3 regions of the Geobacillus sp. Manikaran-105 genome follow, and region 1 is predicted to be linked to each of the others. Evidence: predicted binding sites of a transcription regulator. Region 1 holds the regulator's gene; each other region holds the start of a gene.

The links. Region 1 encodes Rex, which represses fermentation and respiration genes when NADH is low (regulators of the CRP and FNR family bind a similar motif). Its sites were predicted from a motif close to TTGTGAAATATTTCACAA; they were not measured.
Region 2: nsrR (nitric oxide-sensing transcriptional repressor NsrR) is a predicted target of Rex. The motif match lies at 1,387-1,404, and genes of this name have one in related genera.
Region 3: CV945_RS14110 (DUF2249 domain-containing protein) is a predicted target of Rex. The motif match lies at 3,350-3,367, and genes of this name have one in related genera.

Annotation. Positions count from the first base shown of each region.
Region 1 covers NZ_PIJG01000067.1:2,406-9,778, reverse strand. Annotated here, with positions in the region: gene groL (chaperonin GroEL) at 1-237, opposite strand, end outside; gene groES (co-chaperone GroES) at 356-640, opposite strand; gene CV945_RS15270 (CPBP family intramembrane glutamic endopeptidase) at 997-1,731, shown strand; gene CV945_RS15265 (YdiK family protein) at 1,728-1,907, shown strand; gene tatC (twin-arginine translocase subunit TatC) at 1,972-2,721, opposite strand; gene tatA (twin-arginine translocase TatA/TatE family subunit) at 2,742-2,894, opposite strand; gene CV945_RS15250 (redox-sensing transcriptional repressor Rex) at 2,912-3,553, opposite strand; gene moaC (cyclic pyranopterin monophosphate synthase MoaC) at 3,569-4,057, opposite strand; gene abc-f (ribosomal protection-like ABC-F family protein) at 4,153-6,084, shown strand; gene tsaD (tRNA (adenosine(37)-N6)-threonylcarbamoyltransferase complex transferase subunit TsaD) at 6,839-7,373, opposite strand, start outside.
Region 2 covers NZ_PIJG01000036.1:15,474-22,846, reverse strand. Annotated here, with positions in the region: gene hmpA (NO-inducible flavohemoprotein) at 62-1,297, opposite strand; gene nsrR (nitric oxide-sensing transcriptional repressor NsrR) at 1,470-1,916, shown strand; gene CV945_RS11635 (hypothetical protein) at 2,079-2,288, shown strand; gene speE (polyamine aminopropyltransferase) at 2,318-3,211, shown strand; gene CV945_RS11625 (acyl-CoA dehydrogenase family protein) at 3,314-4,507, opposite strand; gene CV945_RS11620 (aminotransferase class V-fold PLP-dependent enzyme) at 4,579-6,078, opposite strand; gene CV945_RS11615 (acyl-CoA thioesterase) at 6,201-6,644, opposite strand; gene CV945_RS11610 (Na+/H+ antiporter NhaC family protein) at 6,824-7,373, opposite strand, start outside.
Region 3 covers NZ_PIJG01000054.1:12,266-19,638, forward strand. Annotated here, with positions in the region: gene CV945_RS14080 (heavy metal translocating P-type ATPase) at 1-346, shown strand, start outside; gene CV945_RS14085 (hypothetical protein) at 553-798, shown strand; partial or broken gene CV945_RS14090 (Fic family protein) at 896-1,135, opposite strand; gene CV945_RS14095 (metal-sulfur cluster assembly factor) at 1,301-1,603, opposite strand; gene CV945_RS14100 (hypothetical protein) at 1,626-2,855, opposite strand; gene CV945_RS14105 (DUF2249 domain-containing protein) at 2,852-3,061, opposite strand; gene CV945_RS14110 (DUF2249 domain-containing protein) at 3,065-3,298, opposite strand; gene CV945_RS14115 (Crp/Fnr family transcriptional regulator) at 3,536-4,228, opposite strand; gene CV945_RS14120 (nitric-oxide reductase large subunit) at 4,461-6,824, shown strand; gene CV945_RS14130 (hypothetical protein) at 7,159-7,373, opposite strand, start outside.

The sequences.
Region 1 (7,373 bases):
TTTGCTGGCGACTTCAGCGACCAGTTTCGCGCCCATGTTTTCAAACGGGTCTTCGAGTTCGATTTCTTTCGCAATCGTTACCCCGTCGTTCGTGATGAGCGGAGAACCGAATTTTTTCTCCAATACGACGTTGCGGCCTTTCGGACCTAATGTGACTTTCACTGCGTCTGCGAGTTTGTCCACCCCGCGCAACATCGCACGGCGCGCTTCTTCGCTGAACTTAATTTCCTTTGCCATACCCCGTTACCTCCTTATGAATTTGTTTCACTGCATGCCGTGAAAAAGGTAAGTATTCGTGTCATAAAGTTAAGGATATGTCAGTTTTCCGGAATGTTTATGTGGTGAACGCAATATATTAGCGGATGACAGCCAAAACGTCGCTTTCGCGCAAAATTAAGTATTCTTTTCCGTCGTACTTTACTTCCGTGCCGGCGTATTTCGAGAAAATGATGCGGTCGCCGACTTCAACTTCCGGCGCAACGCGTTGGCCGTTGTCAAGCACGCGGCCTGCACCGACAGCGACAACGCGACCTTCTTGCGGCTTTTCTTTCGCCGTATCCGGCAGCACGATGCCGCTAGCCGTTTTTTCTTCAGTTTCCACGACTTCAATGACAATGCGATCGCCTAATGGCTTCAACACGGGAAACAACCTCCTTAACGATAGTTTTCGCCGTTCTTATTAGCACTCATCATTATTGAGTGCTAACACACTTATAATATTAATGAACTCTTCTCCGTTTTGCAAGTAGGAAATGCAAAAAAATAACTGTTTTTCTCTCCTAAAGAAGAAAGAGCAAAAGGAGCCGGTTGTTTTGCCTCTACTCCCCATCCGCGCGGAGCCCGTTTTCATTATTTCACATTCCTCGGACTGATAAACGGCTCCGGTTAATTTTTTTTTACGGCGGTCAGGTGGGATGCGAGGATGCAGTTTTCTTACTATTTTCGCCGAACATGTGCTACAATACGGATATATTTGAAATAAAGGGGTAAAACGATTTGAAGCGCCGTTACTGGTATGTCATCATCACCTATATCGCCATGCAGCTGTCCTCCTTTGTCGGTGTGCCGCTCCTTCGCGCCCTCGGCGTCGGCCAAGGCGCGCAAACACGTCTCGAAGCAGCGAAAATTGCCTCCGGCTATTGGGCGGTCATCAGCTTTTTATTGGCTTTTGCCATCATTTTATGGCTGCTGCGCGGCGACCGCGATGAACGGACAATGCGGCGGCTGCCGCTCGCCTCGTCATGGATGTGGGCGATCTCGGGCGTCTTTTTGGCGCTTGCCGCGCAAAGCGTTGCCGCCAACATCGAATGGCGTCTATTGGGCATTGAGCCGGGCTCGGAAAACACAAGGCAAATCATCGACATCATCCGCCTGACGCCATTGCTCGTCGTCGTCACGTCGGTCATCGGCCCGGTTTTGGAGGAACTCATCTTCCGCAAAATCATTTTTGGCTCGCTTTATGAAAAATACAACTTTTGGTTGGCAGCGCTGGCCAGCTCGCTTCTGTTCGCTCTCGCCCACATGGAGCCGGAGCATTTGCTTTTGTACACATCCATGGGGATGGTGTTCGCCTTTTTATACGCCAAAACCGGACGCATTTTCGTGCCGATGTTCGCCCATGTAGCAATGAACACGTTTGTTGTTGCCGTTCAAATTTTGTTGGCTGATGAATTGGAAAACATGATGCGCCAAGCGGAACTGCCGCTGGCCATTTGGAGGATTTGGCTATGACGCGCCATCCGCGGCTGTTTTCTGTTCCGTATTTCATCTTGGGCTTCCTGTTTACGTATTTGGCGATCGAAAGCGTTCATGAAACGATTTGGAACGTCTCAACCATCGCGTTGGCGGCGCTGGCCGCTTTTGATTTCGGCACCGCCTTTCGCCTGTTCTTCACACCGAGACAATAAAACCCTCCCCATTGGGGGAGGGTTTTTGCCTGGCGCCGTATGAACCGTCCTCTTGATGCTGCCCTCAATATGGATCGCCGCTTCCTTCCTCCGCTGCTAATTGTGCCTTTCGATAGCCGATTTTGGCAACCCAGATGCTCCCCTCATACAAAAGCGTCAGTGGAATCATGACGATCACTTGCGACAACACATCCGGCGGCGTAATGGCGGCCGCTAAAATAAGCAGCGCCAAATACGCATACTTGCGGATGCGAACAAGAAGCTGCGGCGTAATAAGCCCTAAGCGGGTGAAAAACAGGACAACAATCGGCAGCTGAAACACGATGCCAAACGGCAGCACGAGCTGCAGCAAAAACTGAAAATATTCGTTAATGCCGATCATCTGTTGAATGCCGAGCCGTTCCGCCAGCTGATTCATAAACCGGACGACAAATGGAAACAAGACGAAATACGCAAAACCAACCCCGGCTAAAAATAGAATGATCGATGCTGGAATGTAGCTGAGCGTTGCTTTCCGCTCTTTTTTATACAGCCCCGGACTGACGAACGCCCAAATTTGATAGAGCAGCACCGGAGCGGTCAGTACAGCGGCAATGACAAAGGCAAACTGAAAATACACTTTAATCGGATCGGTGAGGCGGAACGCGTTCATCGTCAGCTGTTTCGCTTCCGCAGTGTGCTGCAAATACACAATGACGTCGTCGACAAAAAAGAAGCTGGCTACAAGCGCCGCAACGAAAAAGAGAAGCACGATGATCAGCCGTTTCCGCAGCTCTCCGAGGTGTTCATACACGGACATTTCTTTGTCATTCATCGTTTCCCCATCCTGCCTTGTCATCGGTCGGTTTTCGTTTCTTCGTCATCAGCGAGCCCTTTTGTGGCGTCTTTAAACTCGCGAAGCGACTGGCCGAACGACCGCCCCAACTCCGGCAGCTTTTTCGTGCCAAACAGCAACAAAATGACAAGAACGAGCAACAAATATTTCATGTGTTGTTCTCTCCTTTTTACGATGGCGATGGATAGTTTTTCAAAAAATAGACGAGCGACTGCAGCTCAATGGCTAAATCGATATGATGGACGCGAATATGGTTCGGCACGTTCAACCGCGCCGGAGTAAAGTTTAAAATGCCTTTAATTCCTTGCGCGACAAGGCGGTCGGTCAGCGCTTGAGCCGCGGCGGCCGGCACGGTTAAAATCGCGACCGGAATGTCGCCGCGAAGCCGCTCCTCCAGCTCATCGAGATGATAGACCGGCACCCCGCCGACTGTCGTTCCGACCTTCCGTTCATCGACATCAAACGCCATGACAATTTTCGTGTTGTTATTTTTCGAAAAGTTGTAGTTTAAAAAGGCGGTGCCTAAATTGCCGACGCCAAACAAGGCGACTTCGGTCACTTCGTCCTCTTCAAGCGTCTGGCGGAAAAACGACAACAAATAATTGACATTATACCCGTATCCTTTTTTGCCGAGCGCGCCAAAATACGAAAAGTCGCGGCGAATTGTCGCCGGATCGACTTTCACCGCCTCGCTCAGCTCGGCGGAGGACACGCGCTGCTTCCCTGAGGCATGTAAATTTTTCAAAAACCGATAGTATAACGGCAGACGCTTGGCAGTCGCCTGCGGGATTTTCGGTTGTTCGTTGCTCATCGTTTCATCCCCCAGCTAATCGGTTTTCCGTCGATAATGGCCGGACTTCCCGCCCGTTTTTTCGACCAAATACGTTGGACCGATCGTCATTCCTTTATCGAGCGATTTGCACATGTCGTACACAGTCAATGCGCATACCGAAGCCGCCGTCAGCGCTTCCATCTCCACTCCTGTGCTCCCTTTCGTTTTGACCGTCACGGTAATCACAAGTTTATACGCTTCCGCCTCTTTTTCCCAAGCAAAGGCAATATCGACGCCTTTTAACATAAGCGGATGGCACATCGGAATGAGATCGGCCGTTTTTTTCGCCGCCATGACCCCGGCCACCTGGGCTACCGCCAGCACATCACCTTTCTCAATGGCATTGTTCGTCATCTTTTCGTAAATCTCTTCATTGACGGTGACGCTCGTTCTCGCCACCGCTATCCTGACCGTATCTTCCTTGTGTGTAATGTCGACCATTTTCGCCCGGCCTTGTTCATTGAAATGCGTAAACGATGACAAGACAATCTCCTCCATTTATCACTATACACCATTTTTCGTTATCTGTCTTTGACCGTTTTCGCGACTTGCGTTAAACTATTCGCGAGGTGACGGACATGATCATTTTGCAAGTGAATGGACTCACGAAATATTTTGGCGCTGACCTTATTTTATCGAATATAAAACTAGAAATACAGTCCCGCGCCCGCATTGCTCTTGTCGGCCGCAACGGCGCAGGCAAATCGACGCTGCTGAAGATCATCGCCGGCGAACTTTCTTCCGACAGCGGTGAAATCATCAAGCCAAGCCATATCAAAATCGGCTATTTGGCGCAAAACAGCGGGCTCGACTCGTCACGCTCCATTTGGGACGAGATGCTGGACGTATTCGCGCCGCTCCGGGCGATCGAAGCGCAGCTGGCAGAGCTCGGCGCCCAGCTTGGCGACCCGGATCTGCTCGCCGATCCGTCCCGCTACGAAAAAACGCTTCAAGCGTATGACAACTTGCAAGAGCAATACAAAGAACAAGGGGGCTATCAGTATGAAGCCGACATCCGCTCTGTTTTGCACGGGCTGCAATTTTCGTCATACGATTACCAAACAACGCCCGTTTCCTCGCTAAGCGGCGGACAGCGGACGCGGCTCGCCCTTGGAAAACTGCTGTTGGCCAAGCCGGACTTGCTCATTTTAGACGAGCCGACGAACCATTTGGACCTCGATACGCTCACATGGCTCGAGCAATATTTACAGGCATACCCCGGCGCCGTTCTGCTCGTTTCCCATGACCGCTACTTTTTGGACAAAGTCGTCACCGAAGTGTACGAGCTGTCCAACGCGACGCTTAAGCGGTATAGCGGCAATTACAGCCGCTATTTGGAGCTTCGGGCTGAGCAATACGAACAAGAGCTAAAACGATACGAAAAGCAACAGGAGGAAATCGCCCGCCTCGAAGACTTCATCCGGCGCAACATCGCCCGCGCCTCGACAACGAAACGGGCGCAAAGCCGGCGAAAGCAGCTCGAAAAAATGGAGCGGCTTGAACGCCCGGCCGGAGATGAAAAATCAGCTTCTTTTTCTTTTGCGATTGAGCGGCCGAGCGGCCATGAGGTGCTCACCGCAGAGCAATTGACCGCCGGCTATCGCGAAGGCGCACCGGTCATCCGCCAAATCAGCTTTCGCATCACACGGGGGGAGAGTGTCGCCTTGGTCGGACCAAACGGCATCGGCAAGTCGACATTGTTGAAGACGATCGCCGGAAAGCTCCCAGTTCAATCCGGAAAGCTCCGGTACGGTGCAAATGTGAAAATCGGCTATTACGACCAAAACCAGGCGGAACTGTCGACAAACAAACGAGTGCTCGACGAGTTGTGGGACGCCTACCCGGACAAAACCGAAAAAGAAATTCGCACCGTGCTCGGCAACTTTTTGTTTTCCGGCGACGACGTCTTAAAACCGGTTTCCGCCTTAAGCGGCGGAGAGAAAGCACGCCTGGCGCTCGCCAAACTCATGCTTCAAAAAGCCAACGTTCTCTTGTTGGATGAACCGACCAACCATCTCGACCTTGACAGCAAAGAGATGCTCGAGCAGGCGCTTGTCGACTATCCGGGAACGATCTTGTTCGTCTCCCACGACCGCTATTTCATTAATCGCATCGCGACAAAGCTGTTTGAACTCTCGGGCGATGGGCTTGTCGAATATTTAGGAGACTATGACTATTACGTGGCGAAAAAAGAAGAAATGCGCGAATTGGCGCGCCTGGACTCCCACCCGCCCGCATCACCGGACAGCGGCGAAACAGCCAAATCCACATACGAGCAAGAAAAAGAGGAAAAAAGACGACAGCGCCAACGGCAGCGCCGTCTGGAAGAGATCGAAGCCGAGATCGCCGCACTGGAAGCACAAATCGCTGAAACCGAGCAGCAGCTGTGCGACCCGTCTGTATACGGCGATTATGAAACCGTGCAGCAGCTCACGCAAGAAAACGAAAAGCGGAAACAGCAGCTTGAAACGTTATTGGCCGAGTGGGAACAGCTCTACGCCTCGTTTTGAGCCAATCCGCTGCCAGGGAACGCCAACACGGGCATCTAGCGGCTTCATGTGCACTGCTCGTGCGCATCATCACCGCGCCAGGCCGATCACAGGCCAAACTCATTTAGCAGCCTTTTGCCTTGTTCATGAAAGCTGCTTCTTAGGTGAAGGACGATGACTGACAAGAGGGTGTCCCCAAAGGATTGGAACACCCTCTTTCGTTGCATATATATGCTTGCTGTTTCTGCCGCACTAGACGTGCGCCTATCTTGAAGGCAGGCGACCTTTTAGGTCAGCCCCGTTTTTGTGTTAATCACATTATCCACAAAGAAATCCACACTTTTCTGTGCAAAACAGAAGTTATTCACCGACTTTTCCACATTATCCACAACCAATCCCTTTCCTCTATGAAAAAATGATTGTGTATTGCACTCCTCGCCGTTATCATGTTTTTGTTACTTTTCCACATTGTCCACAACCTATGGATAAAACTATGCACAACAAGTCCCCACCCGACAGCCGTTCCGCTTGCCAAACAAAAAAGAGCAGACCGCCTGCCCTAAGCGATCCGCTCTTTAAAAGGATTTTTAACTTGAGAAAAGTGCGTTTTGGGCCAGTTTTTCATGAAATCCCCAACCTCCTAGAAGGCCGGTGACAAACTGCTGTCACGAGCAAATCAACGGCATTTCGCCAAAAAAGAAGGCTGATTCCACAGTTTTTCTCTAATTGAGAAACAAGTGGAGCTAGCAGTATTTTGTACTAAATCACCGACCTTCTAGACAAGCGGCAAGCTTGGATTGGCGTTGAGCGCCAAATCAGCCCGCTTTCCTTGTTGATATAACACAGTTCCCGCAACGGCAATCATCGCCGCATTATCAGTGCATAGCGATAACGGTGGGATGACAAGCTCCACATCGGGAAGCTCTTTCATTTTCTCCTGCAGTGCAGCCCGAAGCCCGCGGTTGGCCGCCACCCCACCGGCGAGCAGCACTTGTCGTACGCCGTATTCTTTGGCGGCCTGCACCGTTTTCGTCACCAGCACATCGACGACGCTGGCCTGAAAGCTCGCGGCCATCTGTCTCGGATCGATCTCCTCGCCGCGCTGCTTCGCGTTGTGGAGCGCATTGAGAACCGCTGATTTTAAGCCGCTGAAGCTGAAATCATACGAACCTTCCTCAAGCCACGCTCGCGGCAAATCAATCACGGGCTCGCCCTCATGAGCCAACCGGTCGATGTGCGGTCCTCCTGGGTACGGAAGGCCTAAAGCCCGCGCCACCTTGTCATACGCCTCACCAGCAGCGTCGTCGCGC
Region 2 (7,373 bases), on a different contig from region 1:
TGTGTTTTGTTAAGGAAAATGACCCTTTGGGGTCAGCCCCCTGGCAAGCGAAAAACCTCTCTCAGTCTTTCGTCAAATCGCCGGCCGGGCCGAAAAATTCGTAATGGATGTGCTCCTCTGGCACACCCCATTGTTTTAGAGCGCGATAGACGGTTTTCATAAACGGCACCGGGCCGCAGAAATAAAAGTCTGCGTCTTTCGTCGGGATCACGGATTGCATCCATGCAAGGTCAATCCGCCCTTCTTTTCCAAAATGTGGATGTCGGCAGTCCTCGTCGGATGGCGACTCATAACAAATATGATAAGAAAATGACGGGCGTTCCGCCAACATCCGAAGCTCCTCGTCAAACGCGTGCACGCGGCCATTCAAAGCAGCATGCAAAAACGCCGCTGGGCGGGTCGGTTGGCGGATGGCCAACGTATGCGCCATGCTCAAAAGCGGAGTGATGCCGACGCCGCCGCTGATGAACACAACCGGCGTCGTTTTGGACAAATCAAGCGTAAAGTCGCCGGCTGGAGCGCTTAACTCGACGACATCGCCTTCGTGAATGTGGTCATGCAAATAGTTCGACACGATGCCGGCCGGTTTTTCCGCTGTTGCTGCTTCCCGTTTGACACTGATGCGGTAATACCCTTTGCCGGGGGCGTCCGATAAGCTGTATTGGCGAATGTGCGTATACGTTTCACCAGGGATGTCCAGTTTTACGCTCACGTATTGACCTGGTAAATAGTCGCTGATGGCGTCGCCGTCTTCCGGCTCGAAATAAAACGACGTGATGACGTCGCTTTCCTTCACCTTTTTTGTGACGACAAAGCGGCGGAAACCGCGCCAGCCGCCGTGCTTGGCCGCAGCTTCATCGTAGAGCTCCTTCTCGACTTGAATGAAAACAGCGGCAATGGCTTCATACGCTGCCGCCCAAGCCGTTATCACGTCATCAGTGGCAGCGTCGCCGAGCACGTCTTTGATCGCTAGCAGCAAGTGCCTTCCGACAATCGGGTATTGTTCCGGTTTAATGCCTAAACTCCGGTGTTTATGGCCGATTTGCCGCACGACCGGCAAAATGGCGTCCAATTGATCGATATAGCGCGCTGCCGCGTACACGGCTGCCGCCAAGGCGCGTTGCTGCCGCCCTTGTTTTTGGTTGGCATGGTTGAAAATATTCAACAATTCTGGATGGTTCGAAAACATCAATTGGTAAAACCGTTTGGTAATCTGTTCGCCGTGCTGCTCCAACACCGGTACGGTCGATTTGACGATCTCAATCGTTTTTGGGTGCAAAGCCGTTGTCGTAGCCATGTTTCATCTCCTCGCATAAAACATATATTTTAAATACATGTTTTATTCAATCATACGCATAGTGAAAAAGCAACGTTTCAAATACATCTTTAATAAATTGTTCACAATTCCCTCGCACAGACAGGTGTGATACAATGGAAGCAACCATCTTGTCTAAAGGTTGTGGATGACCATGCAGCTGACGAACTATACAGAATATGCGTTGCGTGTGCTGCTGTTTTTAGGAACACTCGATGAAGGCGAAAAAACAAATATCAAAGAAATTTCCACTGCGTTTTCCCTCTCTGAGCATCATTTAAGCAAAATCGTCCATGAGCTCGGCAAGCTTGGCTACATCGAAACGATCCGCGGACGCAACGGCGGGATTCGCCTGGCGAAACGGCCGGAGGAGATTGTCATCGGTGCGGTCGTTCGCGAGACGGAAGACAATTTGTCGCTTGTGGAGTGCTTCGCCGCTCACGGTAATGAATGCGTGCTGACGCCTTCATGCCGGCTCCGTTTTGCGCTTCGCGAGGCGTTAGAAGCGTTTTTGCGTGTGCTCGATGCGTATACGCTCGCTGATTTGCTTGAAAACCGTACGTCGCTTCGTGCTTTGCTTGGGGAGCGGCGCGATCGATAGACACTCTCCTGCCGGGTGCCGGGGAGTGTTATTTTTTTGCCGAACAGGCACACTATAAGCAAGCATCGCCGCATGAAGGGAGACGGAACGATGGAATCATACGATGTCGTGGTCGTCGCCCGCCGTCTCAGTTTATGATGGAAACGAAAGGAGGAGGAAAAGATGCGAAAACGATGGATGATGCCGCTTGCCGCCATTTGCGCGTTAGCGGTCAGCCTTTGTGCCGGCTGCGGCGGCCAAGACGAGGAGCGGCCGGAAAAACGCAACCAGTCGTCAAACATGGGCGGCGGGATGAATACGTCCGGCACCGGCCGATCACATCCCCTTTGTTTGCCACAAGACGAAGAATATATTAAGATTAGAAAGGTGTGAAAACATCTGCATGACTAAAGGAGGTCACAATGAAACACGAAGGAAACGCTTTACCCCCTTACTTGCATATGGACAACGGAGAGCTTTGGCTCACCGAAGATGACCGCGACAATTTGAAAATTAGCTACCGGATCAAAGAGGTGATCTTTGCCGAGCCATCCGAGTATCAGCATGTCATGATTTTGGATTCGTATGATTTTGGCCGCATGCTCGTACTGGACGGCGTCGTGCAAACGACCTCGATTGACGGCCATATTTATAATGAGATGATTTCGCACGTGCCGCTTCAGTTTCATCCGGAAGCCAAACGGGCGCTGATCATCGGCGGGGGAGACTGCGGGGCAGCCAGAGAAACGGCTAAGTATGCCCGCCTCGAGGCGATCGAGATGGTGGAAATTGATGAGAAGGTCGTCCGGGCGTGCAAAGAACATTTGCCGGCCGTCTCCGGCAATTTGTCCGACCCGCGCGTCCACTTCATTTATGGCGACGGTGTCGCCTTTGTGCGCGGAAAGGAACGCGAGTACGACGTCATCATGATCGACTCCTCCGACCCGGTCGGCCCGGCTGAGGCGCTGTTTTCACCGGAGTTTTATGCCAACGTGCACCGGGCATTAAAAGAGGACGGGCTCATGGTGTGCCAAAGCCAGTCGCCCATTTTCCATCTCGATATTTTGAAGCGGACATACCGCAACATTCGCGAATTGTTCCCGCATGTGCTCGTGTACACGGCGGTTGTGCCGACGTACCCGGGCGGATTGTGGAGCTTTACAATCGGCTCGAAACGGCCGCTTGAGCTGCCGAAGCAAACAGCGATTCCCGAAGATACAAAATACGTCAATGACGCCGTATTCCGCCAATGCTTCGCGTTGCCTTCCTTTTTGCGCGCTGCGCTGGAGGCAGAGAACGAAAACACGGGAAAATGACCGTTAAAAAACCGCTGTCCCTCGCATTTAGGGACAGCGGTTTCGATTTGTCTGGAAAACACACGTTGAATGTTCTTGAGTCAACCTGCATTGGTTGGCTGCTTAGGCGTCAGCTTTTGCGCGCGTTCGACTGCCGGCAAGCGCCCGCTTGGCGAGCCACGCGATCGTCAAGTCGTCAGCCGGCGGGTTATGGAGTCCGGCGCGCACGTCTCGGTAATAGCGCCCAAGCGGACTATCAGCATACAAACTTTGTCCCCCGACGATGCGCATCGCCCAATCGACAACCTCGAGCGCGGTATTCGTCGCAATGAACTTGGCGGTTGCCAATTCCTCTTTCATTTCATGACGTTTGTCAGGGTATCGATCCCATAAATCGGCGATGCTATACAGAAAATGACGGGCGTGAACGAGGCGCCACTCCATCTCGGCGATTTTCCGCTGCACCTCCGGCGTCGAGGCGATCGGCTGCGACAACGTGTTCGGTTGGTACGTTTGGGCAAAGCGGAGCGCCTCATTGCGGGCGGCGATGGCGATCCCTAAGTAGCATGCCGGAACATGCAAAAGCCATCCTTGTGCCGGTGCTGCACCGACCGGTTTCTCCAGCATCTCCACGAGCGCTTCCGGTTCAACCTCGACGCCATCAAGGATGAGGTCATCGCTGCGCGTCGCCTTCATGCCGAGCGTGTGCCATGTCGGCTCAATGCGAAGCCCCGGGGTTTTCATCGGGACAAGAAATTCGCCGACCTCGCCGCTGCTGTCAATCGTGGCGGAAATTAGCACGTAATCGAGTGCCGGCGCCAATGACGCAAACGCTTTTCGCCCATGAAGCACCCAGCGGCCGTTGCGGAAACAAGCGGTTGTTGTTGGTTTTCCCCCGCGCGCCGGGCTGCCGGTTGCCCGTTCAGAATGGGCGCTGTTTATCAACACATGGCGTTCCGTGATCTCGCTGGCCAGGCGGATGAGCACCGCTTCCGGCCAGCGGCGCAGCAAATACAGGCGCATGACAATGCTTAAATGCCAACCGAGTGACAAGGCGGTGGCGCCGTCGCCTTGGGCCAGCGTCTCTTGCACGAGCACGAGCTCGTACAGCGAGGCCCCGCCGCCTCCGTATTCGGCCGGGACGGTCAACGACAGAAATCCGGCTTCTTTTAACAGAGCGAAGTTGGCAAACGGAAACTCGGCCCGCTCATCATAATGCGCCGCGCGGGCGGCAAACTGTTCGGCGAGGCGCCATGCCCGGCGGTGAAGCTCTTCTTCCCGTTCGGTCCGCACAAGCAGATGGTACAATTCGTTCATCGTTCTCCCCTTCTTTTTTCCAGGATGCCTCTATTGTACCGGTTTTGCATTGATGAGGAAATGAAAATGCATTACAACAGAAAGAAATGGCGGACATACCGGTCATCGTGGCGATGGACAAACTCGTTTTTCGCCGCATCGTATACATACTCCTCTTGCCAGCGGGCGCCATGGCGGGCGATTTGGCGGACGGCATGAAGGATCGTATACACTTCTTCATTCGTCATCGTCGGATGAAGCGACACGCGCACCCAGCCCGGTTTTGCCAACAAGTTGCCGCTTTTGACTTCGTTGAGCAAGGCGGCGGACTGCTCTTGATCGATGCCAAGCAAATAATGGCCGTACGGCCCGGCGCATGAACAACCGCCGCGCGCTTGGATGCCGAAACGATCATTGAGCAACTTGACGATGATGTTGTAGTGCAGCCCGTCGATGACAAACGAAATGATGCCAAGCCGGTCATCCCGATGCCCTTCCAGCACCCGGACGCCGGGAATGTCTTTTAACGCCGGCAATAGGAGCGATACGAGCTCCTGTTCGCGGGCGCGCATTCGTTTTATGTTCATTTGCTCTTTCAGCTGGATGGCGAGCGCTGCTTTGATCGTTTGCCAAAACGGCGGCGTTCCCCCGTCTTCCCGCTCTTCGATTGCCTCTACGTATTCGTAATGCCCCCACGGGTCGGTCCAATACACCGTTCCGCCTCCTGGATGGTCAGGCGCCTTTTGGTCATACAGCCGGCTGTCAAAGAGAAGCACTCCTGCGCTTCCCGGTCCGCCAAGAAATTTGTGCGGCGAAAAATAAATGGCATCCAGCTGTTCCATCGGGTCATCCGGGTGCATATCGATGCGCACATACGGGGCGGAAGCGGCAAAGTCGACGAAGCAAAGCCCGCCATATTCATGCATCAGTTTCGCCAAGGCATGATACGGCGTTTCGATCCCAGTTACGTTCGAGCAGGCGGTGAATGCGCCGATCTTTTGCGGCCGATCGCGGTAGCGCTCGAGCAGCTCGCGCAAATGGTCAAGATCGACATCCCCGTTTTGGGTCGGCCGAATCGTCACGACTTCAGCGATCGTTTCCGCCCACGGCAGCAGATTCGTGTGGTGTTCCATATGGGTGACGAACACGACCGGGCGCTCGTCATCCGCCAGCACCAAGCGCCGTTTCCACCGCTCCGGCACGCGCAAGCCAAGCAGGCGCTGCAGCTTGTTGACAGCCCCGGTTGCCCCCGCCCCTTGCATGATCAAAACATCGCTTTTTTTGGCATGGACGTGTTGTTTGATGAGTTCTTTCGCATAGCGATACGCAAGCGTCATTTTCGTCCCGGTCACGTTCGACTCAGTATGGGTGTTGCCGACGAACGGGCCGAGTTCACGGGCCATTTTCTCCTCAATCGGGCGATACAGCCGTCCGCTTGCCGTCCAGTCGGCGTAAAGAAGCCGCTGCTCGCCAAACGGGGTGGAAAACGGATGAAAGCGGCCGATCGTTCCGTCGCGAAACGGCTGAAAATACGTCTCGAGCTCACCGCGGCACGTATACGTCGCATGGCCAATCGTCGCCCGAATCATCATCACTGCTCCCCCTTTCCGCAATCAGCCTATTCTCAATACAGAGTATGTATCCTTTTGACGATTGGTCCAGAAAAAACAACAATCCGCCGGGTGGGCGGATCGTTCAAACAATCTAAAGAGGATTATACATTTTTGGGCGGGTTGCACGGCGCGGCTTGTTCAGTGGAAACAAGGTACTCCGCCAGCCGCGCCCGCAGCTCGTCCGGGAGCGGTTCGCTTGTTTGGGTATGGAAGTTAAAATGGACGACGACCGCCTCTCCGAGGGCAATGAGCGTACCTGTTTCCTCCTCGACGATGCGATGGATGCATTGAAAGCTTTTGTTGCCAATGCGGGAGACATTCGTTTCCACCCGCAACCGCCGCCCGAAAAACGCTTGGCGAATAAAGTCGCACTTCGTAGACGCCAAAACAAAGTGCCATTCGTCCGTCCGTCCGCCGTAGCTCAGCTCATCGAACAAACGGGTGCGCGCTTCTTCCAAATAAATAAAATAGCTGATGTTGCTTAAATGTCCGAGCGCGTCTGTTTCACAAAAACGCGGATTGACCGTAATCGTGTGCGTTTTCATTCGTGTTCCCTCTCCCCTTTTTGACGGCAGACACAGCAGTGTGTCTGCCAACTAGTCAGTATGTTGTTTTTATCATAGCTTGATTCGCTTATGGATGCAACTGTTTTTTGATATTTGATGATTTAGAACATAGTTTAGATAGAGGTGGGGAGCAGGGAGAGCGAAGCGTTCGCTTCTCCTCACCCGGCCCAAAGCGGAAGCAGCACGTACCCGGCAAGCGACAGCCCGGCGCCAATCAAGGAAATGCGCAGTTTGTATTTCGCATAGTTCATCAAGTCCATATCCATGATGGCGGCTGTCGTGATGGTCGTATCGCCAAGCGGCGAGGCAAACGCGCCGAACGTTCCGCTCGCAAACACCGCGCCGACCGTCATCTCAAGCGGCGCTCCAGTCGCGTGCGCGAGCGTGACGCCAAGCGGCATGAAAATGCCCCATGTCCCCCACGAGGACCCGATAAAATACGCCAAAAACGATCCGGCCAAAAACACTGCCGCGGGCACAAACGTCCCGGGAAGCCATGTCCCAAACGTCGAAGCCACGTAAGCGGTAAAGCCGAGCTCCCCCGCCACCGCGGAGACGGCCCAAACGAGAACGAGCATGCCGATCGGCGCCATCAACTCGTTGCCCCCCGCGAAAAAGTGGTAAATCAACTCCGACAGCGACTGCCTGCGCCATACATAAAACCCCATCGAGAGAAGAAGGGTCACAAACAGCGCCAACAGCATCGCC
Region 3 (7,373 bases), on a different contig from region 1:
CGGCGTAACGGCGATGATCGGCGACGGGGTGAATGACGCCCCCGCCTTGGCTGCGGCCGATATCGGCGTGGCGATGGGCGGAGCGGGGACCGACACCGCCTTGGAAACGGCCGATGTTGTGCTCATGGCCGACGATTTGCGCCAGCTGCCGTACACCGTCCGCCTCGGTCGCCGAACGCTTGCCGTCATCCGGCAAAACATCGCCGTCGCCTTAGGGCTTAAAGTGCTGGCACTCGTGGCCGCCGTCCCGGGCTGGCTCACCCTTTGGCTCGCGGTGTTCGCCGATATGGGCGCGACGCTGCTCGTGACGTTCAACAGCATGCGCCTATTGCGGGTGAAGGAATGAGACGGGGCTGCGGGCAACGGGGAACGGACCGTTTTCCGCCCCTCTGGGGGATTTGTCCTCCTTCGTGGAAAATAGTGGTGCTTTCTGACAACGAGAGACGGTATAATGCAGAGGAAAACAGCAAAGCGGATTCGGTTGGATGTTTGGGATGGCGGTTGTTAGATGTTTTGTTCTGTTTAGGAAAATCATAGGGAAGAGGGGGCGTCATGAAGGGATCTCGAGAAGAAGAGAGGCATGAAACGCAACGGATAGAAGAGGTTCAACGGGTGGACGACCGGGTGTTTTCGCCGACCGAAGAGTTGGATCGGATCGCTGCGGGAGGGGCGATGAAGCGGGAAGCCCTCGATTGGCGAGGATTTCCCCGGTGGATTCGATATGTCGGATACATCGCCTTCGCCTTTTTTGTCATCGTTCCTTTGATGGCATGGTTGTGGAACGTGTTGCTTGAATAGCCGATCAAACGCCAACCGGAGGCGGGTCTCATGGAGGAGAAAAACAAACGACACGGAAATGCCCGTTGTTCCGTGTCGTTTTGTTTGCGCTCTGTTGTTAATCCTCCATCCCTAAAGCGTACAAGTAATGGCGCAAGCTTTCTTCGACACATGCGGCGATCAGTTGAATGAACGGAGTGACCTCACCTTTGACGCTCGCTTTTTCCAACGCTTCGTAATACTTCCGGCGCTGTTCCGGGTTTGCTTTCACAATAGCGGGCGGATAGCCATGCTGCATTAAAATGAAATTCATCATTAAGCGGGCGGTTCGTCCATTTCCGTCAGCAAATGGATGAATAGATAGATGCAACAAAGAAGTTTAAATAGCCAAGCGATGGCTCTCGTTTTTTCTATTATGATACAAAAATAAAGGGCGGGGAGTGTTCAGCAGTTGCAGAACAATGAAACAACCGCCCGCCCAACACGGGCGAACGGCGAAAAGGGGATGGAAAAGTGGACCGTTTCAGGAAAAATGCCCAAGCTGCCGGAGCGCTTCTTCGCTCATCCGCTCGGGCGTCCATGGCGGGTTCCATGTCACTTGGACGCGCACGTCACGGATGCCGTCAATGTGCTCAAGCGCCCGTTTGACGCCGCCGGCGATCGAGTCGTGAAGCGGGCAGCCGGGGGTCGTGAGCGTCATCAGGACATTGATATGCCCATCTTCGATTTTTAAGTCATAAATCAACCCTAAATCGACGACGTTAATGCCGAGCTCCGGATCAAGGACCGTTTTCAGCTGTTGAATGGCAAGTTCGCGGACATCCATCGTTCTTTTCCTCCTCATTCGTTTATTTTCGGAAGACCGTTAAAATCGTTCCCGCAAAGGCAACGCTTAATCCAGCCAGCAGCGTTTGAGCGACGGCCAACAGCGCCACGGCCGCCAGCGCGAGGGCGATGAGCCATAGGCGGCATTGGACGGTGACGGCTCGCTCATTCATCATTTGTTTTAACGTCGGCACGTTTTGTTGGCCGACTTTTTCGCTGTAGCGATGCGTCCACCATAAAAACGGCACGATTTTGAACAAATAGCCGACGATGCTGAAGAGAATCCAGCCGACAATGAATAGATAAACAATGATGCCAAGCAGCCGTCCGCTGCCGACGACGATGGCGACAAAGGCGGCAACGTGCAGTCCAAGACCGATGACGATGGCCGAAAGCGAAAAGCGGAACGGGCGGTCAAGCGTTTTTTTCATCCGCTTTTGCAAAATGGCGCGGATATGCCAGGCGAAAACAATGAATCCGCTCATGAGCAAGGCTGCACCGGCTATAAGCCATGCGTGGCTTCGCAAGAATAAGCTGGCGAACGCCACCGCAATCCCGCTGATGTACAGCGCATAGACGTAACGCGCCGGCCGCAGCGAAAAGCCGTGGGCGAGCGAGAACATCGGCGCCATTTTGTACGAAAAGCCTATGATGAGCAGTGTGAACCAGCCGCACAGCCCGAACAGCACATGCAAGCCGAACACCGTTTCATGACTGTTGGCGCCTGTGGCGGCGAAAAAGTGAAAGGCAAGCAGCCCTCCGGCGGCGCCCGTCAGCAGCAAAAACAACAAGGAAGTCGCGACAAACAGTGTCATGATCGTTTTGTTTTTTTGTTGTTTTAATGTCATCGCCATTTGCCAGACAAACAGCACGATGCCGAACAGCAGAAGCAAGCCAGGGAGAAACGCTTGGTTTGGCGTAAACGCTAAACTGGCGGCAAAGGCGACGATGCCGAGAGCGGTGATCGCAAACTGCCAAAAACCGAGCCGCTCGCTCCAAATCGGCGTCAAAAAGGCGACCGGAACGAGCTGGTACATCGCCCCCATGGCCGTCATCAATGCAAAGCCAAGCAACGCCAGGTGGGCCGCCGCCCACACGAACGGCAGCCGGAACGCGCCGCTGCTAAGTGAGGGAATCGCTCCAAGCAACATAAGCTGCGACGCGGCGAACGCCAACACGGCGAACATGATAAACGAGAACGGAAGACGGACGTTTGTTTCCGTCCCCGTGCGAGTAGGAAACACGTTGCTCATCCTTTCGTAATGCGGATTTCAAAACTGCCGTCTTCGCGTGCGACCGTCTCGTGCCGGTAGCCAAGCTCGTCAAGCTGCTCGTACAAAAACATCGGGCGGCGATCGTTTATGATCGTCAACGTTTCGCCCTGGTTGAGTTTGGCGAGGGCGGCTAGCGTCCGCATCATCGGCTGCGGCGGCTCGAGTCCGCGGTTATCGAGGATCATCGGTCATCCCCCCTGCTTCACAAACGTTACTTTCCAATGTTTTTTTTCGATTTGTTCGGCCTCGTACGTAAATCCTTTCGCTTTCATAATCGGAAACAACGGCAGCGGCTTGAACGGGGCGTGTAAAATGAACGTATCGCCCGGCTGCAGCGGCTTGATGGCGTTCATAATTTTTTCAAACGGTTCCCGCTTTTGCCGCAAATCTTCGCGTACATCGAGTTCAATCGTCACACCCATGCGCTTTCCCTCCTTTTTGACTATCATGATAATCATTTTCACTGTGGAATGTTGTGATATAGCTCACATCTTTCGGCCGAAACATGACATATTCCACTTTGGAAAAAAGGTTTCGTTTTCGTTTGAAAGGGCGGAATAGCATGTTCCAGAAAGATGGGCTTGCCGAAATGTTTGAAAGGAAACCCCATCAGCTCCATTGCGCATCCCGACCGGTGCCGGACGATGGGGAAAAAGGAGTTAGAAAAAGATTTCTTGTTCGAGCCCTTCGCGGTCAATCAAATAAAAGCCGTGTTCGTCGACATTGATCAACCCTTTCCGTTTCAGTTGGCTCAACGTGCGGCTCACCGTTTCACGGGCGGTGCCGATCATATTGGCCAGCTCACGGTTCGTCACATGGGCGGTGAGCCGATGCCATTTCCCTTGCTTGACGGCGTTCGTGCGCGTCAACCGCAATAAGAGAAGAACGATTTGTTCGTACGTATTATGGAGCACTTGCGCTTCGAGCCGGTTTTGCAAATCAACGATTTTTTCGCCCATGACGCGAAACAGTTTTATGCAAAGTTCAGGGCTCGCCATCAGCACTTGTTCGAAATCGTGGATCGGGATCGCGATCAATGTCGCTTCCTCGACCACTTCGGCGTGGGCCGGATAGGTGCCTTTTAAGAAAAAGCCGGCATGCGGAAACATTTCTCCCGTCTGCAAAATCGAAACGATTTGTTCTTTCCCGCTGAAGTCCGTTTTATAAATTTTTACCGTGCCGGAATGAATGAAATAGACACGTTCTAACGGGTCGCCTTGCATAAAGACAAACGTCCGTGGTTTGTAGACACGCACATGGGAAATGGCGACAAGCGAGTCGAGCTCGTAATCGGACAGTTCACGAAACAACGGAACAGCTTTTAAGCGGTCTTTCATCCAATGGTTCGCCATGGCGTTCTCTCCTTTGGAAATGTGACAAACGTGTGACAGCTGCCAACGGAACATCAATGCTTTTCTCTTTTTGAACATCTGCGCCGTTTGGCCTTTTCTGCCTTCATTGTATACATTCTCACGCCATAAAGCTGTGATATAAATCATAACGGACATTTGCCCCGGCTCACAAACCGGCCTCGATTCAGCACGCTACAATGGGGGCGAACAAACGAGAAGGAGGTTGTCTCATATGGAAGTTCATCGATCCGTTCACCCCAACATGCGGACGGGGCGGCAAACGACCAACAGTTTTCTCAAATCGATTCTCATTTTCACTATTGTGATCAGCTTTACCGTCCTGCTTGTCGGCGGGTATTGGATTTTTAAAGAAATGGCGCCAAGGCCGAAGGAAGTGCGCAGTGAAGACGGCCAAGTGTTGATGACGAAAGAAACGATCATCGGCGGGCAGGCCGTCTTCCAAAAATACGGGCTGATGGATTACGGAACCGTGCTTGGACACGGGTCGTATATGGGGCCGGACTATACGGCGGAAGCGTTGAAAATTTATACGGAAGGCATGCAAGATTACAAAGCAAAAGAGCGGTATCACAAACCGTTTGCCGATTTAACCGCCGATGAGAAAACGATCATCCGCGAACAAGTCATCAAGGAAATGCGAAAAAACCGCTACAACCCGGTTACGGATGTTCTCGTCCTGACGGATGCGCAAGTATACGGGTTGGAAAAAGTGCGCGACTATTACCGTGACGTTTTCACCAATGGTGACGGCTGGGGATTGAAAAAAGGATTGATCAAAGAAAGCGACATGCCAAAAGCGGATCGCGCTTGGGTCGCCGAGGGTGATCAAATTAGGCAGATTGCCGACTTTTTCTTCTGGACGGCTTGGCTGTCGAGCACGTTGAGAATTGGCGACGAGATTACGTATACGAACAACTGGCCGTACTATGAGGACGCCGGCAATACGATGTCGTTTTCCGCGGTATGGTGGAGCGGCGTCAGCGTCACGATTTTGATTTTGTTTATCGGGATCATTTTGTACGTCTTCCACCGTTATCAACTAAGCATGCAAGAAGCGTATACAGAAGGAAAGTTTCCGGTCATCGATTTGCGGCGGCAGCCGCTGACTCCGTCGCAAGTGAAAGCGGGCAAATATTTCGTCGTCGTATCGGCGCTCTTTTTCGTGCAAGCGATGTTCGGGGCATTGCTTGCTCACTACTATACAGAACCAGACAGCTTCTTTGGCATCAGATGGATCTATGACGCATTGCCGTTTAACATCGCCAAAGGGTATCATTTGCAGCTGGCGATTTTCTGGATTGCCACCGCTTGGCTTGGCATGGGGATTTTCATCGCGCCGCTTGTCGGCGGGCAAGAGCCGAAAAAGCAAGGGTTGCTTGTTGATTTGCTCTTCTGGGCGCTTGTCGTCCTTGTCGGCGGCAGCATGATCGGCCAATGGCTCGGCGTCAACGGCTACTTAGGGAACAGCTGGTTCTTGTTTGGCCACCAAGGTTGGGAATACATCGAACTTGGCCGCGTTTGGCAAATTATTCTAGTCGTCGGCATGCTCCTTTGGTTGTTTATCGTCTTCCGCGGCGTCAAACGCGGGCTGAGGCGGGAAAGCGACAAAGGTGGGCTCATTCACTTGCTGTTTTACTCAGCCATTGCCGTTCCGTTCTTCTACATTTTCGCCTTCTTTATGGAGCCGGATACGAACTTTACGATGGCGGATTTTTGGCGCTGGTGGATCATCCACTTATGGGTGGAAGGCATTTTTGAAGTGTTCGCCGTTGTTGTCATCGGGTTCTTGCTCGTTCAATTGCGGCTCGTAACGAAAAAATCGACGGTCAGAGCGCTCTACTTCCAATTTACGATTTTATTGGGCAGCGGTGTGATCGGCATCGGCCACCACTATTATTACAACGGTTCGCCGGAAGTATGGATCGCCCTTGGCGCGGTGTTCTCGGCGCTCGAAGTGATTCCGCTCACGCTCCTTATTTTGGAAGCGTATGAGCAGTACAAAATGATGCGCGACGGCGGGGTCAACTTCCCGTACAAGGCCACATTCTGGTTCTTGATTTCAACCGCCATTTGGAATTTGGTCGGCGCAGGGGTGCTCGGCTTTCTGATCAACTTGCCGGCGGTCAGCTACTTTGAACACGGGCAATTCTTAACGCCGGCTCACGGCCACGGAGCGATGATGGGCGTGTATGGCATGTTTGCGATCGCCGTGCTCCTTTATTCGCTGCGCAACATCGTCAAACCGGAAGCATGGAACGACAAATGGCTGAAATTCTCTTGCTGGATGCTGAACATCGGCCTGGCTGGCATGGTTCTCATCACGCTTCTCCCGGTTGGGGTGCTGCAAATCAAAGAAGCGTTTGAACACGGCTATTGGGCGTCGCGTTCACCTTCGTTCTTACAACAAGATATCGTCCAAAACTTGCTGCTTGTCCGCTTTGTTCCGGATACGATCTTTTTGATCGGCGTCGCCGCCTTGCTTGTCTTTGCCATCAAAGCGATGTTCCATTTGCGCAAACCAACTCACGGCGAAGGGGAAGAGCTGTCGGTGGCGAATTTGGCGGAGGAAGAATAACAAAAACGGGCTGACCCAAAACGCGAATGCGTTTTGGGATTAGCCCGTTTTTACACGAAATATAGAAGAGAATCGTTCGTTTTCTGGCAGAATATCAAAAGAGTCACCATAAACCACTATCACCGAAAAAGGAGCGATTCTTTTATGACACATCATCATATTTTTGAAGAGTGTACCGTGGATCACCTCACGTTGCCAAGCGATATCATTCCATTGGATCATATGGCTCATGTAGTTTACGAAATCGCCAAGCGCATTCCGATGGAGACGTTTCTTCCTTACTATAAAAGGCGGCCACACCTAAGAAAGGTAGGGAGGGATGCTCTCTCCTTGCTTATGGTGCCTTAATAAGACGAATGCTGGAAATTGCTGCTTCTTGTTCAATCGAACGCCTAGAAAGAAGATCTAAAATCCGTTCGTGCTTTTCCATGTTTTGTTCTATTTTCTTAACGATTTCATTTGTTTCAAGCACTGCTTGTTGGACGAAAACAAACTCTTGCTTCGTGACCATATTGGCTTTGACATGATCTAATTCTTTCATTAGGTTGT